One region of the Rubrivivax sp. JA1026 genome, then DNA from elsewhere that is predicted to be linked to it. Evidence: predicted binding sites of a transcription regulator. Region 1 holds the regulator's gene; the other holds the start of a gene.
What was found. The regulator sigma-54, encoded in region 1, starts transcription at its own class of promoters, with help from an activator protein. The targets are predictions, from matches to a motif close to TGGCANGNAANCTGCTTT.
Positions count from the first base shown of each region.

Region 1 (7,158 bases):
GCGCATCTGCTCGGTGCTGGCGCAGTACCAGGGCGAGACCGACTTCGCCGGCGCCGACCTGTCGCGGCTGACGGCGCCGTCGGAATACGCGCTGATGCTGCAGCTGGCGGCCTACCCGGGCATGCTCGAGCGCGCCGCGGCCGAACACGCGCCGCACGACGTCGCGTTCTACCTGCGCGACCTGGCCGCGGCCTTCCACAGCTACTACGCCGCCGAACGTTTCCTCGTCGATGACCCGGCGCTGGCCCGCGCGCGCATGGCGCTGCTGGCGGCCACCGCCCAGGTGCTGCGCAACGCGCTGGGCATGCTGGGCGTGTCGGCGCCGACCTCGATGTCGCGCGCCGCCGCCGAAGAGGTGCCGGCGTGAAGGGCCAGCGCGGCGGCTTCGCGCTCGGGCTGATCGTCGGCCTGCTCGCCGGCCTGGCGATCGCGCTGGCGGTGGCGCTGTACATCACCAAGGCGCCGGTGCCCTTCATCGACAAGGTGCCGCAGCGCACCGCCGAGCAGGACAGCGCCGAGGTCGAGCGCAACAAGCGCTGGGACCCGAACGCGCCGCTGGCCGGCAAGCAGCCGCCGCTGCCGGCGGCGGCGGCCTCGGCGCCGACGGCCGCACCGTCCGCGCCGCCGACGGCCGCGCGGACGCCCGCCAGCGCCCCGGCCGCGCAGGGTGGCTCCACCCGCGATCCGGCGGCCATCCTCGCCGGCCAGTCCACCGACCGGGCCGCTGAAGCGTTCGTGTACTTCGTGCAGACCGGCGCGTTCACGCGCACCGAGGACGCCGAGCAGGAGCGCGCCCGCCTGGCGATGCTCGGCTTCACGGCCAAGGTGAGCGAGCGCGAGCAGGCCGGCAAGACGATGTACCGGGTGCGCACGGGCCCCTACGGCACGCGCGACGACGCCGAGGCCGTCCAGGGACGGCTGCAGGCGGCGAACATCGACGCCCGGCTGGTCCGCGCCGAGAAGCCCTGAGCAGGGAACCCGGCACGGGTGCGGCCGGTCCCATGCGACGACACCGATCACTCGAAAGGAAACTCATGAAGCGGCGCGATTTCTCGATCCAACTGGCCGGTGCGGGCCTGGGCCTGGCGATGGCCGGTGGCGCCCGCGCGCAGGGCGGGCCGGTCGAGGGCACGCATTACGTGCGGCTGCAGACGCCCGCACCGACCTCGATCCCCGAGGGCAAGAAGGTCGAGGTCGTCGAGTTCTTCTGGTACGAGTGCGGCCACTGCTTCAACTTCGAGCCGCTGCTGGAGACCTGGAGCAAGCGCCTGCCGGCCGACGTCGTGTTCCGCCGCGTGCCGGTGGGCTTCACCGCGCGCCACCAGATCGCCCAGAAGATCTTCTACGCGCTCGAGGAGATGGGTCAGGTCGGCGCGGTGCACCGCAAGGTGTTCAACGCGATCCACGTGCAGGGCAAGCGCCTGCTGTCGGAGTCGGACATCATCGACTTCATGGTCGCCAACGGCCTCGACGGCAAGCGCTTCGGCGACGCCTTCCGCTCGTTCAGCGTGGCGACCAAGGCCAGCCGCGCCAAGCAGCTCGCCGACGCCTACAAGATCGACGGCGTGCCGGCGATGGGCATCCAGGGCCGGTACTACACTTCCGGCGCCCTGGCCGGCGGCCACGAGCGTGCGCTCGCGGTGGCCGACTTCCTGATCGCCCGCTCCCGCCAGGGCGCCTGAGCCCGGGCCCGCGCCGGGTCTTGATCCGGCGCATCGGCCTCGCAACGCGGGGCCCGCGAACCCTGTTCGACGGCACGAACTTGTGGCTAGAATGCTTGCAAGTTTCGTGCCGAAAATGACGCTCCGTTTCGCCCTCCTCCGCCGTGCCGCACCGCTGGTGCTGGCGCTGCTGTGCGCCGCCGCGGCCGCCGAGCGCGCCGACCGCGAGCGCCAGATGGTCGTCGAGGCCGACCGGCCGGGCTCGGTCGACCTGCAGCGCCAGCTCGTCGAGTTCAACGGCAACGTCGTCATCACCCAGGGCACGATGGTCATCCGCGCCGACCGCGTCGAGCTGCGCGAGACGGCCGACGGCTACCGCGCCGCCACCGCCATCGGCAGCGCCGGCCGCCCGGCGAGCTACCGCCAGAAGCGTGACGGCGTCGACGAGGTCGTCGAGGGCGTGGCCGACCGCATCGAGTACGACGGCCGCGCCGACACGCTGCGTTTCATCGGCAACGGCGCGGTGCGCCGGCTGCGCGGCGCGGTCGTCGCCGACGAGATCACCGGCTCGCAGATCGTCTGGGACAACACCGCCGAGACCTTCAGCGTCGCCGGCGGCGAGACGACCCGTGCCAACCCGAGCGGTCGCGTGCGCGCGGTGCTGAGCCCGCGCAGCGACAAGGCGGCCACGCCGCCGGCCGCGCCGGCCTCGGCCGCGCCGCTGGCGCCGGCGCGCTCGCTCGGGGGCCAGCGCTGATGGAAACCGCCGTCGCGGGCAGCCGGCTCGAAGCCGAGAACCTGCAGAAGAGCTACGGCCAGCGGCGCGTCGTCAAGGACGTGCACCTGTCGGTGGCCGCCGGCGAGGTCGTCGGCCTGCTCGGCCCCAACGGCGCCGGCAAGACCACCACCTTCTACATGGTCGTCGGCCTGGTGCGTGCCGACGCCGGCCAGATCCGCATCGACGGCCGCCCGGTCGAGCGCCTGCCGATCCACCAGCGATCGCGCCTGGGGCTGTCGTACCTGCCGCAGGAAGCGTCGATCTTCCGCAAGCTGACCGTCGAGGAGAACATCCGCGCCGTGCTCGAGCTGCAGCAGGGCCCGGACGGCCGGCCGCTGAAGCCGGCGCAGATCCAGGAGCTGCTGGACAAGCTGCTGCACGACCTGTCGATCGAGAAGCTGCGCGACTCGCCGGCGCCGGCGCTGTCCGGCGGCGAGCGCCGCCGCGTCGAGATCGCCCGGTCGCTGGCCACGCAGCCGCGTTTCATCCTGCTCGACGAGCCCTTTGCCGGCGTCGACCCGATCGCCGTCATCGAGATCCAGCGCATCATCGCCTTCCTCAAGTCGCGCGGCATCGGGGTGCTGATCACCGACCACAACGTGCGCGAGACGCTGGGCATCTGCGACCGCGCCTACATCATCAGCGAAGGCAGCGTGCTCACCGAAGGCACGCCGCAGGCGATCGTCGAGAACGCCGAGGTGCGCAAGGTCTACCTCGGCGAGCATTTCAAGATGTGACGCGCGGCCGATGAAGCCCTCCCTCCAAGTCCGCCTGTCGCAGCATCTGGCGCTGACGCCGCAGCTGCAGCAGTCGATCCGGCTGCTGCAGCTGTCGACGCTGGAGCTGCACCAGGAAGTCGAGCAGATGCTCGAGCAGAACCCGTTCCTGGAGATGGACGAGGACGCGGCGACACCGTTCGACCCGCCGGCCGAACGTGCCACCGTCGACCGCGTCGCCGAGCGTGACGACGGCGACGGTGCCGCCGAGCCGGCACCGGCCGAGGTCGACGCCGCCGAGTTCGGCACCACCGAACGCGAGGACTGGGAGAACGGCACCGAGCGCGACGACTTCGACGGCATCCGCGAGACCCCGGCCGCGGCCGCGCCCGAAAGCGACGACGACCTCGACCCGCAGGAGCGCCGCGCCGGCGCCGGCACGCTGCAGGACCACCTGCGGCGCCAGATCGCCGGCATGCGGCTGTCGGCCGAGGACGCTGCGGCACTGCACGTGCTGATCGAGTCGCTGGACGACGACGGCTACCTCGCCGACCCGCTGGAGGACATCGCCGCGCGCCTGGCCGACATGCTGGACCTGGACGACGAGGAGCAGCGCGAGGCCCTGGCCGACCGCCTGCAGTGCGCGCTGCGCTGGCTGCAGAGCCTGGAGCCGACCGGCGTCGGCGCACGTTCGCTGTCCGAGTGCCTGGTGCTGCAACTGCGCACGACGCCGCGCTGCGAGGCGCGCGAGGTCGCGATCCGCATCTGCGAGCACTCGCTGGAGCTGCTGGCCCGGCGCGACGTGAAGAAGCTGACCGCCGCCACCGGCGCCGGCGAGGACCTGCTGCGCCAAGCGCAGGCACTGATCGTCGCCTGCGAGCCCAAGCCGGGGCGGCCGTTCGCGCCGGCCGAGTCGAACATCATCGTGCCCGACGTCATCGTCCAGAAGTCGGGGCGCGGCTTCAAGGTGCTGCTGAACCCGGACGTGATGCCCAAGCTGCGCATCAACGACCTCTACGCCCAGGCGATCCGCGGCCAGCGCAACGGCGCCGGCGGGCTGTCGTCGCGGCTGCAGGAGGCGCGCTGGTTCATGAAGAACATCCAGCAGCGTTTCGACACCATCCTGCGTGTGTCCAAGGCCATCGTCGAGCGCCAGAAGGGTTTCTTCACGCACGGCGCGATCGCGATGAAGCCGCTGGTGCTGCGCGAGATCGCCGACGAGCTGGGCCTGCACGAGAGCACGATCTCGCGCGTGACGACGGCCAAGTACATGGCCACGCCGCAGGGCACCTTCGAGCTGAAGTACTTCTTCGGCAGCTCGCTGAACACCGAGGCCGGCGGCAACGCGTCGAGCACCGCGGTGAGGGCGCTGATCCAGCAGCTCGTCTCGGCCGAGGACGCCAGCAAGCCGCTGTCGGACAGCCAGCTGTCGCAGATGCTCGAGGAGCAGGGCATCCAGGTCGCGCGCCGCACCGTCGCCAAGTACCGCGAGGCGCTGAAGATCGCGCCGGCCTCGCTGCGCCGGGCGATCTGACGCGACCACAGCCCGGGGTCAGGTCCCGCAGGACCTGACCCCGTCCTCCGCCGCGACGCGCCGCCGCCGCAGCTGAGGCAGCCCGGGCAGCCCGGGGTCAGGTCTCGCGAGACCTGACCCCGTCCTCCGCGTCCTCCGCCACAACGCGCCGCCGCCGCCGCCGCAGCTGGACTACAGTCCAGCGCTTTCGTCCGTCGCGCCGCCGTCATGACCGTCTCCCTGTTCCTTCCCTGCGCCGGTGGCGTCGAGCCGCTGCTGGCCGACGAGGCCGCCCGCATCACCGGCTGCCGCACCGAGGCCGTGCGCGGCGGCGTCTTCGTCGACGGCGACGCCCGCGCCGCGATGGCGCTGAACCTGGAGAGCCGGCTCGCCCAGCGTGTGCTGTGGCCGCTGATCGACGGCCCCTACCGCGACGAGCACGAGCTCTACGAACTCGCGCGCCGCGTGCGCTGGGACGACTGGATCACGCCGCGCCAGACGCTGCGTGTCGACGTCGCGGCGCAGCGTTCGCCGCTGAAGAGCCTGAACTTCGCGACGCTGCGCGTGAAGGACGCCGTCTGCGACCAGCTGCGCGAAACGAGCGGCGAACGCCCCAGCGTCGACACCCGCCACCCCGACCTGTCGCTGCAGCTGTACGTCGGCCCCGAGCACGCGACGCTGTACGCCGACACCTCGGGCGAGGCGCTGTTCAAGCGCGGCTGGCGCGACGAACGCGCCGGTGGCGTCAAGGGCGAGGCGCCGCTGAAGGAGACGCTGGCCGCGGCGATGCTGGCCGCCGCCGGCTGGCAGGGCCGCGAGGAGGACGGCGCGCTGCTCGACCCCTGCTGCGGCGCCGGCACGATCGCCATCGAGGCCGCGCAGATCGCCTGCGGCATCGCCCCGGGCATCAAGCGCCGTTTCGCCTTCGAGCGCCTGCTGCCCTTCCGCGACCAGCTCGGTGCCTGGCGCGAGCTGCAGCAGGCCGCGCGCGAACGTGTGCACGCGCCTGCGGTCGAGGTCTTCGCCGGCGACGTGAGCTTTCGCATGACCGACTTCGCGGCGCGCAATGCCGCCAACGCCGGCGTCGGCCAGGCCATCGCCTTCAAGACTGCCGACGCGCTGCAGCGCCCGGCGCCGGCCGAACGCGGCACGCTGATGCTCAACCCGCCGTACGGCGAGCGCATCGCGCCCAAGGGCAGCGGCAGCGCCCGCGGCGACGCGCCCGGCGGCGCGCGTGAAGGCTTCGACGGCGGCGGCTCGTCGGCCGAGTTCTTCGGCGCGCTGGCCGCGCACTGGAAACGCCGCTACGCCGGCTGGACGGCCTGGGTGCTGAGCCCGGAGATGAAGCTGCCGTCGCTGATGCGGCTGAAGGAGAGCCGGCGCGTGCCGATGTGGAACGGGCCCATCGAATGCCGGCTGTTCCGCTTCGACATGGTTGCCGGGTCCAACAAGGAGGCCGCATGAAGCGTCTGCACATCGACTTCGTCAGCGACGTCGTCTGCCCCTGGTGCGCCGTCGGCCTGGCGTCGCTGGAGCGGGCGCTCGAGAACCTGGCCGGCGAGATCGAGGCCGAGATCGAGGTTCGCCCGTTCGAGCTGAACCCCGACATGGCGCCCGAAGGCGAGGCCATCGACGAACATCTTCAGCGCAAGTACGGCGGCGCGCCCGAGCAGTTCGCCGCCGTGCGGCGCACGCTGGCCGAACGCGGCGCGGCGGTCGGCTTCGCCTTCGGCGAGCGCACGCGCATCTGGAACACCTTCGACGCCCACCGGCTGCTGCACTGGGCCGGTCTCGAAGGCCGGGCGCTGGACCTCAAGCGGGCGCTGCTCGCCGCCTACCACGGCGAAGGCCGCAACCCGAGCGACCCCGAGGTGCTGGCCCAGGTCGCGGCCGGCGTCGGGCTGAACGAGGCCCGCGCCCGCGAGGTGCTCGAACGCGGCGAGTTCGCCGACGCCGTGCGCGCCGAGGAGCAGCGCTGGCTGGCGCTGGGCATCCGCTCGGTGCCCGGCGTCGTCGTCGACGAACGCCACCTGATCTCCGGCGGCCAGCCGCCCGAGGTCTTCGAGCAGGCGCTGCGCGAGATCGCCGCCGGCCGCTGAACGGCCGGCCCGGCCGCGGCGACACCTCGCCGCGCGCCGGCGCACCGACTGCGGGCTGGGGGGTGCCCCGGGCTTCGCTGACACAGCGCAAGCGGCGGGCCGCGGTGCGGCCGAGCATGGCCTCGACGGGCCCCGCGGCGCAGTCGTCCGGCCGCCGGGCGACCGTTGTCCGCACCAGGAGATCGATCATGGCCACCCGTTTGGACCTGCTGGGCTCCGTGCCCGCACCCAACCGCACCGACCTGTTCCGGCCGCGCCCGCCGCTGCCGTTCGCCCGCCCGACGATCATCACCTTCGACGACGTGCCCGACGGCACCGTCATCGACGAGCAGTACGCCGCCAAGGGCGTGCACTTCGCGTCGATCAGCACCAGCCCGCCGCGGCGCTGGAG
Region 1 covers NZ_JAALCQ010000007.1:190,457-197,614, forward strand. Annotated here, with positions in the region: gene argS (arginine--tRNA ligase) at 1-367, shown strand, start outside; gene G5B56_RS13475 (SPOR domain-containing protein) at 364-969, shown strand; gene G5B56_RS13480 (thiol:disulfide interchange protein DsbA/DsbL) at 1,035-1,682, shown strand; gene lptA (lipopolysaccharide transport periplasmic protein LptA) at 1,798-2,418, shown strand; gene lptB (LPS export ABC transporter ATP-binding protein) at 2,418-3,176, shown strand; gene G5B56_RS13495 (RNA polymerase factor sigma-54) at 3,187-4,689, shown strand; gene G5B56_RS13500 (class I SAM-dependent RNA methyltransferase) at 4,897-6,132, shown strand; gene G5B56_RS13505 (DsbA family oxidoreductase) at 6,129-6,767, shown strand; gene G5B56_RS13510 (hypothetical protein) at 6,956-7,158, shown strand, end outside.

Region 2 (7,158 bases), on a different contig from region 1:
GCCCGTCGAGCGCCGGCGGGATGGCCCGCTGCTGCACCGGCGTCGGCGTGGCGAAACCGAGCTCGGCGCAGGCGCGCTGCAGCGCCGGCGTCAGCCCGAGGGCGGCGAAGCCCGCGCTCACAGCCGCCGCGCCTTGACGGTGCGGCCCTTGACCTTGCCGCGCGCCAGGCCGCGCAGCGCCTGCTCGGCGACGTCGCGGCGCACCGAGACGTAGGTCGAGAAGTCGTTGACGTCGATCTTGCCGACCGCCGCCGCCTCCAGCCCCAGGTCCTTGGTCAGCGCGCCCAGCACGTCGCCGCGGCGGATCTTCTCCTTGCGGCCGCCGAGGATCTGCAGCGTCACCATCGGCGGCAGCAGCGGCGGCTGCGGCCCGGCCTTGGCGAGTTCCGCTTCCAGCTCGGCCAGCGGATGCCAGACGCTCTGCCGGCCCTGCATCTCGTCGATGCGGCCGACCCGGCCCATCTCGTCGAGGCTGGCGAGGTTGAACACCAGCCCGCTCTCGCCGGCGCGCCCGGTGCGGCCGATGCGGTGGGTGTGCACCTCGGGCTCGGGCGTGATGTCGACGTTGATCACCGCTTCGAGCTTGCTGATGTCCAGCCCGCGCGCGGCGACGTCGGTGGCCACCAGCACGCTGGCGCTGCGATGGGCGAAGCGCACCAGCACCTGGTCGCGGTCGCGCTGCTCCAGGTCGCCGTGCAGTTCCAGCGCGACGATGCCCTGGGCCTGCAGCACCGCCACCAGGTCGCGGCACTGCTGCTTGGTGTTGCAGAAGGCCAGCGTGCTCTCGGGGCGGAAACGCTGCAGCAGCAGGCCGACGGCGTGCAGGCGCTGGCTCTCGGTCACCTCGTAGAAGCGCTCGACGATCTGGCCCGCGGCATGGGTCTCGGCCAGGCGCACCTCCTGCGGGTCGCGCAGGTAACGCGCGGCCAGCTTGGCGACGTCTTCGGGATAGGTGGCCGAGAACAGCAGCGTCTGGCGCTTGCTCGTCGGCGGGCAGTGACGCGCGACGGCGGCGATGTCCTCGGCGAAGCCCATGTCGAGCATGCGGTCGGCTTCGTCGAGCACGAAGGTCGTCAGCGCCTCCAGCGCCAGCGAGCCGCGCTCCAGGTGGTCGAGCACACGCCCCGGCGTGCCGACGACGACGTGCGCGCCGTGCTCCAGGCTGACGAGCTGCGGCCGGATCGCGGCGCCGCCGCACAGCGTCAGCACCTTGACGTTGTCTTCGGCGCGCGCCAGGCGGCGGATCTCCTGCGAGACCTGCTCGGCGAGTTCACGCGTCGGGCAGAGCACCAGCGCCTGTGTGGCAAAGCGCTTGGCGTCGAGCCTGGCCAGCAGCGGCAGCGAAAAGGCCGCGGTCTTGCCGCTGCCGGTCTTGGCCTGGGCGATCAGGTCGCGCCCGGCCAGCGCCGGCGGCAGCGCCGCGGCCTGGATCGGCGTCATGCAGTCGTAGCCCAGCTGTTGCAGGTTGGCGAGCACGGCCGGCGACAGCGGCAGCGTGGAGAAAGCGGGGCCGGCGGGCGCGGCGGGAGATTCGGTCATGCCCCGATTGTCGAGGCTGGGGCCGGCCGGCGCCGGGATTTCAGAGTTCGCGTGCCGTCAGCCACAGCCGCAGCTCGAACTCCAGCGTCGGGTACTCGGGCTCCATGTGGCGGCACAGCGCGTAGAAGGCCTTGTCGTGCTCGCGCTCCTTCAGGTGCGCGAGCTCGTGCACGGCGATCGTGCGCAGGAAGTCGGCCGGCGCCTCCTTGAACAGCGCGGCGATGCGGATCTCGCGTTTGGCCTGCAGCCGCCCGCCCTGCACACGCGACACCGCGGTGTGCGTGCCCAGCGCGTTCTTCACGACGTGCAGCTTGGGGTCGAAGACGACCTTGGACAGCGGCGGCGCGCTCTTCATGAACCGCGACTTCAGCGCGCAGACGTAGTCGTAGAGCTCGCGCTCGTTGCGCACCGGCGAAGGCTCGGGGTGGCGGCGCGCGACGTAGTCGGCCAGCCGGCCTTCGGCGATCAGCGCCTGGACCTGGGCCAGCAGGTCGGGCGGGTAGCCCTGCAGATACTTGAGTTCTGACACCGGCTCAGCAGCGGCCCGAGCGCCGGCTGCGCGGCTGCAGCTTGTCGAGCTCGGCGAACTGCTGCTTGAGCAGCAGCATCAGCGCCCGCGCCTGGTCGACCGGCAGGCTGAGACAGGAGCCGGCGGCGCCTTCGTCGCGCGCCGGGCGCGGCAGCACCAGCGCGTCGACGCCGATCTCGATCAGGCCCTTGTCGTGACGCAGGGACTTCAGGCGCTGGACTTCGATGTCGTAGGTCTTCATGCGGGGGCGGGGTGACGCGAAAGCCGGCGATTGTCCGCCGCCCGCGGCCGCAGCGGGCCGTGTTCACGACAACGACCGGCCCCGCGGCCGTCGCGCCCCATGCGCCCTGAAGATCCGCCCGCGCCCCGAGCGGCAACGCCGGCTCGGCCCGCCCGGCGTGCCGGGCGCTGCGGCAGCCGGCTCAGTGACGGCGGCGGCGGTTCGCGGCGGCCACGCCGAACAGCGCCAAGCCGGCCAGCGCCAGCGTCGCCGGTTCCGGCACGTCGTTGCCGGGCTCGCCGACGACGACGCGGATCGCGCTGCGGCCCATCTCGGCACCGGCCGCGGAGTAGGCGACCAGGGCGAACGTGTACTCGCCGGCGGCGAACGCGTCGAAGGCCTTGCCCACCTCGAGGAAGTCCATGCCGAGGTTCCACGAGTCCTGGATCAGCGGCAGCGCCGAGAACGCGCCGCCGATGTGCGCCGCCTGGTCGGTGCCGGCCGCCGGATCGCGGTCGATCAGCAGCTGCACCGAGTAGCTGGTGGTGTCCAGGCCGCTGACGTAGTACGCGAAGTTCCACAGCGCATACGGGTTCGCCGGCGACGGCGACTGTTGCGACACCCCGTCCGGCGCGAAGAAGGTCCCGGCGCCGTCGTTGGCGAGGTTCGGCCCGACGTAACGCTGATGCGCGGTCAGGCCGAGCGTCAGGCCGTTCTCGAACTCCGTCACCGCCACGGCGTTGTTCGGGATGCCGCTGCCGCCGAAGGTGGCGCCCGGCAGCGTGCCGAAGCGGTCGTAGGTCGGCGTGACCGGCGCAGCGATCGCGGAAGCGCAGGCGACGGTGGCGAGAGCGGACAAGGTGCAGCGCAAGATGTTCATGACGGTGTCAAACGTGATTTCCTGCATCAAAAGCACGTGACATGCCACTCCACCTCGGGGCGGCAGATTTCGCCGGTGTGACAAGGGTTTGTCCGCAGCGGCGGGGCCGCGGGCCGAGGCTGCGAACCGGTCGGTGTCAAGGATGCCGACAGGCCGGATGCGACCGGTCCCGCGCGAGCGTGCCGACCGGGCGGGCCGGCGTCCTGGTACAACCTGCCGCCGAGAACGCTCAGCGAGAACACGACGATGCCCCTGATGGAGATCGGCGCGGGCCTGCGCGGGCCGGGTGCCGGCCGATGACGCCGGGACTCCTGCCCTCCGGCCTGTACGACCTGCTGCTCACCGAGCGCCTGGAGCGCCTGCTCGCCGCCGACCCGGGCGCGCGGCATCAGGTCCTGCCGCTGGCCGGGAATGCGGCCGAACTCGTGGCCGATGCCCTGGTCCGGCAGCTCGCCGCCCTGCTGGAGGAACTGCCCGGCGACGGCGAAGACGCGGCGACACGCCAGCTGGGGCTGGTCAACGAGCTGCTGATCTGGCTGCGCGAGCGGCTGCAGGGCAACACCAGCCGAGGCGCGGCCGCCGCTGTCGACCTGCTGGCGCCGCCAGCGCGGCTGCTGCGCGCCGTGCACCGCTCGCCGACCCGCCCGACACCGCCCGAGCTCGGCCTGGCCATGCCGTGGCTGTTCACCGCCGGCAAGGGCTCGCCGTCGCTGCTGCAGGAACTGCGCCGCGAGCTGGCATCCAGCGACCGGGTCGACATCCTGGTCAGCTTCATCACCGTATCGGGCGTGCGCAAGCTGCAGGACGTGCTGCAGCAGATCACCGCCCGCGGCGGCGACGCCGGCGCGCCCGGGCCGCGCATCCGCATCCTCACCACCACCTACACCGGAGCCACGGAGCTGCGCGCGCTCGACGAGTTGGCACGCCTGCCGGGCTGCGACGTCCGCGTGTCACTGGACGGCCGCCGCACGCGGCTGCATGCCAAGGCCTGGATGTTCCACCGCGCCAGCGGCTTCGGCTCGGCCTACATCGGCAGCGCCAACCTCAGCGGCGCGGCGCTGACGGGCGGCCTGGAGTGGACCGTCAAGCTCACCCAGCGCGGGCAGGCCGCCTTGTTCACGCGCGCCGAGGCGCACTTCGAGACGCTGTGGTCGGACAACGAGTTCCGCCGCTACGACCCCGACGACGCCACGCACCGCCAGGCCCTCGCCGCGGCGCTGCGGCGCGAGTCGGGCGCCGGGCCGGGCGATGGCGGCCCGGGGGCCGTCGGCTTCTTCGACCTGCAGCCCAAGAGCTACCAGCAGGAGATGCTGGAGCAGCTGGTGGCCGAACGCGCGCACGGCCGCCAGCGCAACCTGCTGGTGGCCGCCACCGGCACCGGCAAGACGGTGGTCGCCGCGTTCGACTACCGCGCCAGCTGCGAGCGCCTGGGCGGGCGGCCTCGGCTGCTGTTCGTGGCGCACCGCGAGGAGATCCTGCGCCAGGCGCTGCGCACCTACCGCGAGGTGCTGCGCGACCCCGAGTTCGGCGACCTGCTCTGCGGCACGCACGAGCCCGGGCAGCTGGACCACCTGTTCGCCACGATCGACAGCGTCAGCAGCCGCGATCTCGTCGCCACGGCGGGCGCCACGCACTGGCACACCGTGGTGGTCGACGAGTGCCATCGCCTGGCCGCCGAGCGCTTCGACGCCTTCGTGCGCGCGGTCCGCCCGGCCGTCCTGCTGGGCCTCACGGCCACGCCCGAGCGCAGCGACGGCAAGCCGCTCGCGCCCTACTTCGACCACCGCCCCGACGGCAGCCCCGCGGTGGAGCTGCGCCTGTGGCACGCACTGGACCTGCAGCTGCTCGCCCCGTTCGAGTACTACGCCTGCGACGACGAGACCGACTTCTCGTCGGTGCCCTGGGACCTGCCTGGCGAACGCGACGCGATCGACAAGCTCGTCACCGCCAACGACCTTCGCGCGAGGCTGGTCGTCAAGGAGTGGATGCGGCTCGCGTCCGAGCCCCGGCAGTCCCGGGCGCTGGTGTTCTGCGTCTCGGTGGCGCACGCCGAGTTCATGACCGAGCGGCTCAACCGCGCCGGGCTGCCGGCGGCCTGCGTCGTCGGCAGCACCCCGGGCGACGAACGCCGCCGCGCACCGCAGCGGCTGGCCAGCGGCGAGCTCTGCGCCCTCGTGACCGTGGACCTCTACAACGAAGGCGTGGACCTGCCGACGGTGGACACCCTGCTGCTGCTGCGCCCGACGCAGAGTCCGGTGCTGTTCCAGCAGCAGCTGGGCCGCGGGCTGCGCCTGGCGCCGAGGAAGGACAGCTGCCTGGTGCTGGACTTCGTCGGCCAGCACCGCGCCGACTTCCGCTTCGACCGGCTGCTGTCGGGCATCACCGGGCTGACGCGGCGCGAGCTGGCCGACGCCGTGGAGCACGGCTTCGGCAGCCTGCCGCCGGGTTGCCACATCCACCTGCAGAAGCAGACGCGAGAGCAGGTGCTGGGCAGCCTGCGCACGCTCACGCAGCAGAGCTGGAGGCGACTGAAGACCGAGCTGCAGGCCTACGCCGCGCTGCGCGGCCGCAGCGCCGTGCGCCTGGCCGACTTCCTGAGCGACCAGGCGCTGGAACTGGAAGACGTGTACCGCGCCGGCACCGGTGGCACACGCAGCGGCTGGACCGCGCTGAAGCGCGAGGCCGGGCTTCTGGTGTGCGAGCCCGGCCCCGAGGAGGACTACTTCAGCCGGCGCGCGGCCGACCTGCTGCACATCGACGACCCGGCCCGGCTGACGCTGCTCGGCCGCCTGCCCGCGCTGCACGCCACCCGCCACGCGCTCGACGCAAGCGACCGGGCCTTGCTGCAGATGCTGGCCTACCAGGTCGACGGCCGCCACGAACAGAAAGGCGACGCCGCCACCTTCCTCGCCCGCCTGGCGGCACATGCGCCGGTGCTCGAGGAACTGGCCGAGCTCGGCGGCTGGCTGGAAGCCTCGAACGCACGGCCCGCCGTGCCGCTGCCGGGCCTGGACGACACGCCGCTGGTGCTGCACGCCCGCTACGGCATCCGCGAGATCCTGACCGCCGTGGGCTGGCTGAGCGCCGAGCGTCGCGTGCCCTTCCAGGCCGGAGTGCTGGCCCTGGCCGAGCGCCGGACCGAGCTGCTGTTCGTGACGCTCGACAAGAGCGAGGGCTTCCACGACCGCATCGCCTACCGCGACTACGCGATCAGCGCCGAGCGTTTCCACTGGCAGTCGCAAAACAGCGCCGGCCCCGACACACCGGCCGGACGGCGCTACCTGGAGAGCGCGCACAACGGCTGGCGCTTCCAGCTCTTCGTGCGGGCGCACAAGGGCGAGCCCTACCGCGCCTGCGGCCCCGTCACCCTCGACGGCGCCGAGGGCAGCCGACCGATGAGCATCACCTGGCGGCTGCAGCGGCCGCTGCCGGCGCGGCTGTTCCGGGAGTTCAGCGTGCTGCGGGGCAGCTGAAGACGCGCAGCCCGGTATTCAGCCCGACAGCAGGTCCGGCCGATGCGCCTTCAGCCAGGCCAGCACGTGCCCCTGCAGCGCCTTCGCGCTGGCCAGGCACTCGGTGGCCACGGCTTCGGGGATGAGATCGCCCGAGTAGTCGGACAAGTTGCGTTGCTTGCGCAGCGCGTCGAGCACGATGACCTGGGCCGGCGCGACGCCGACGCTGGTGCCGAGGGTCTGGATCGCCGTCTGGTGGTGTCCGGGCTTGCTGGTCAGCGTGCGGTAGCCGTTGGCCTGCAAGGCCACCATCGACAGCTGCATGATGGCCTTGTAGGCCGCGTCGAAGCGGTTCTCCGCGCTCAGGCCGGCCAGCTGCGCATCGGCCAGATTGCGCTGCGCAGCCGCCAGCAGCTTGCCGACAGCGGCCGCGTCCGGCTGGATCGCGTCAAGGCTGATGCCCAGCAAGTTCTTCAAGGTCATCGGCGTTGCCGATCAGGAAGATCTTGGGGCGCGACAGCACGTCCCGCAGGAACGG
Region 2 covers NZ_JAALCQ010000005.1:289,986-297,143, reverse strand. Annotated here, with positions in the region: gene G5B56_RS11245 (DEAD/DEAH box helicase) at 1-121, opposite strand, end outside; gene dbpA (ATP-dependent RNA helicase DbpA) at 118-1,539, opposite strand; gene G5B56_RS11235 (YgjP-like metallopeptidase domain-containing protein) at 1,580-2,068, opposite strand; gene G5B56_RS11230 (hypothetical protein) at 2,073-2,309, opposite strand; gene G5B56_RS11225 (PEP-CTERM sorting domain-containing protein) at 2,491-3,168, opposite strand; gene G5B56_RS11220 (DUF3427 domain-containing protein) at 3,465-6,641, shown strand; gene G5B56_RS11215 (DNA-binding protein) at 6,660-7,103, opposite strand; gene G5B56_RS11210 (nucleotidyltransferase domain-containing protein) at 7,069-7,158, opposite strand, start outside.
Region 2: the regulator sigma-54 is predicted to act here: its motif matches at 3,198-3,215, upstream of G5B56_RS11225 (PEP-CTERM sorting domain-containing protein).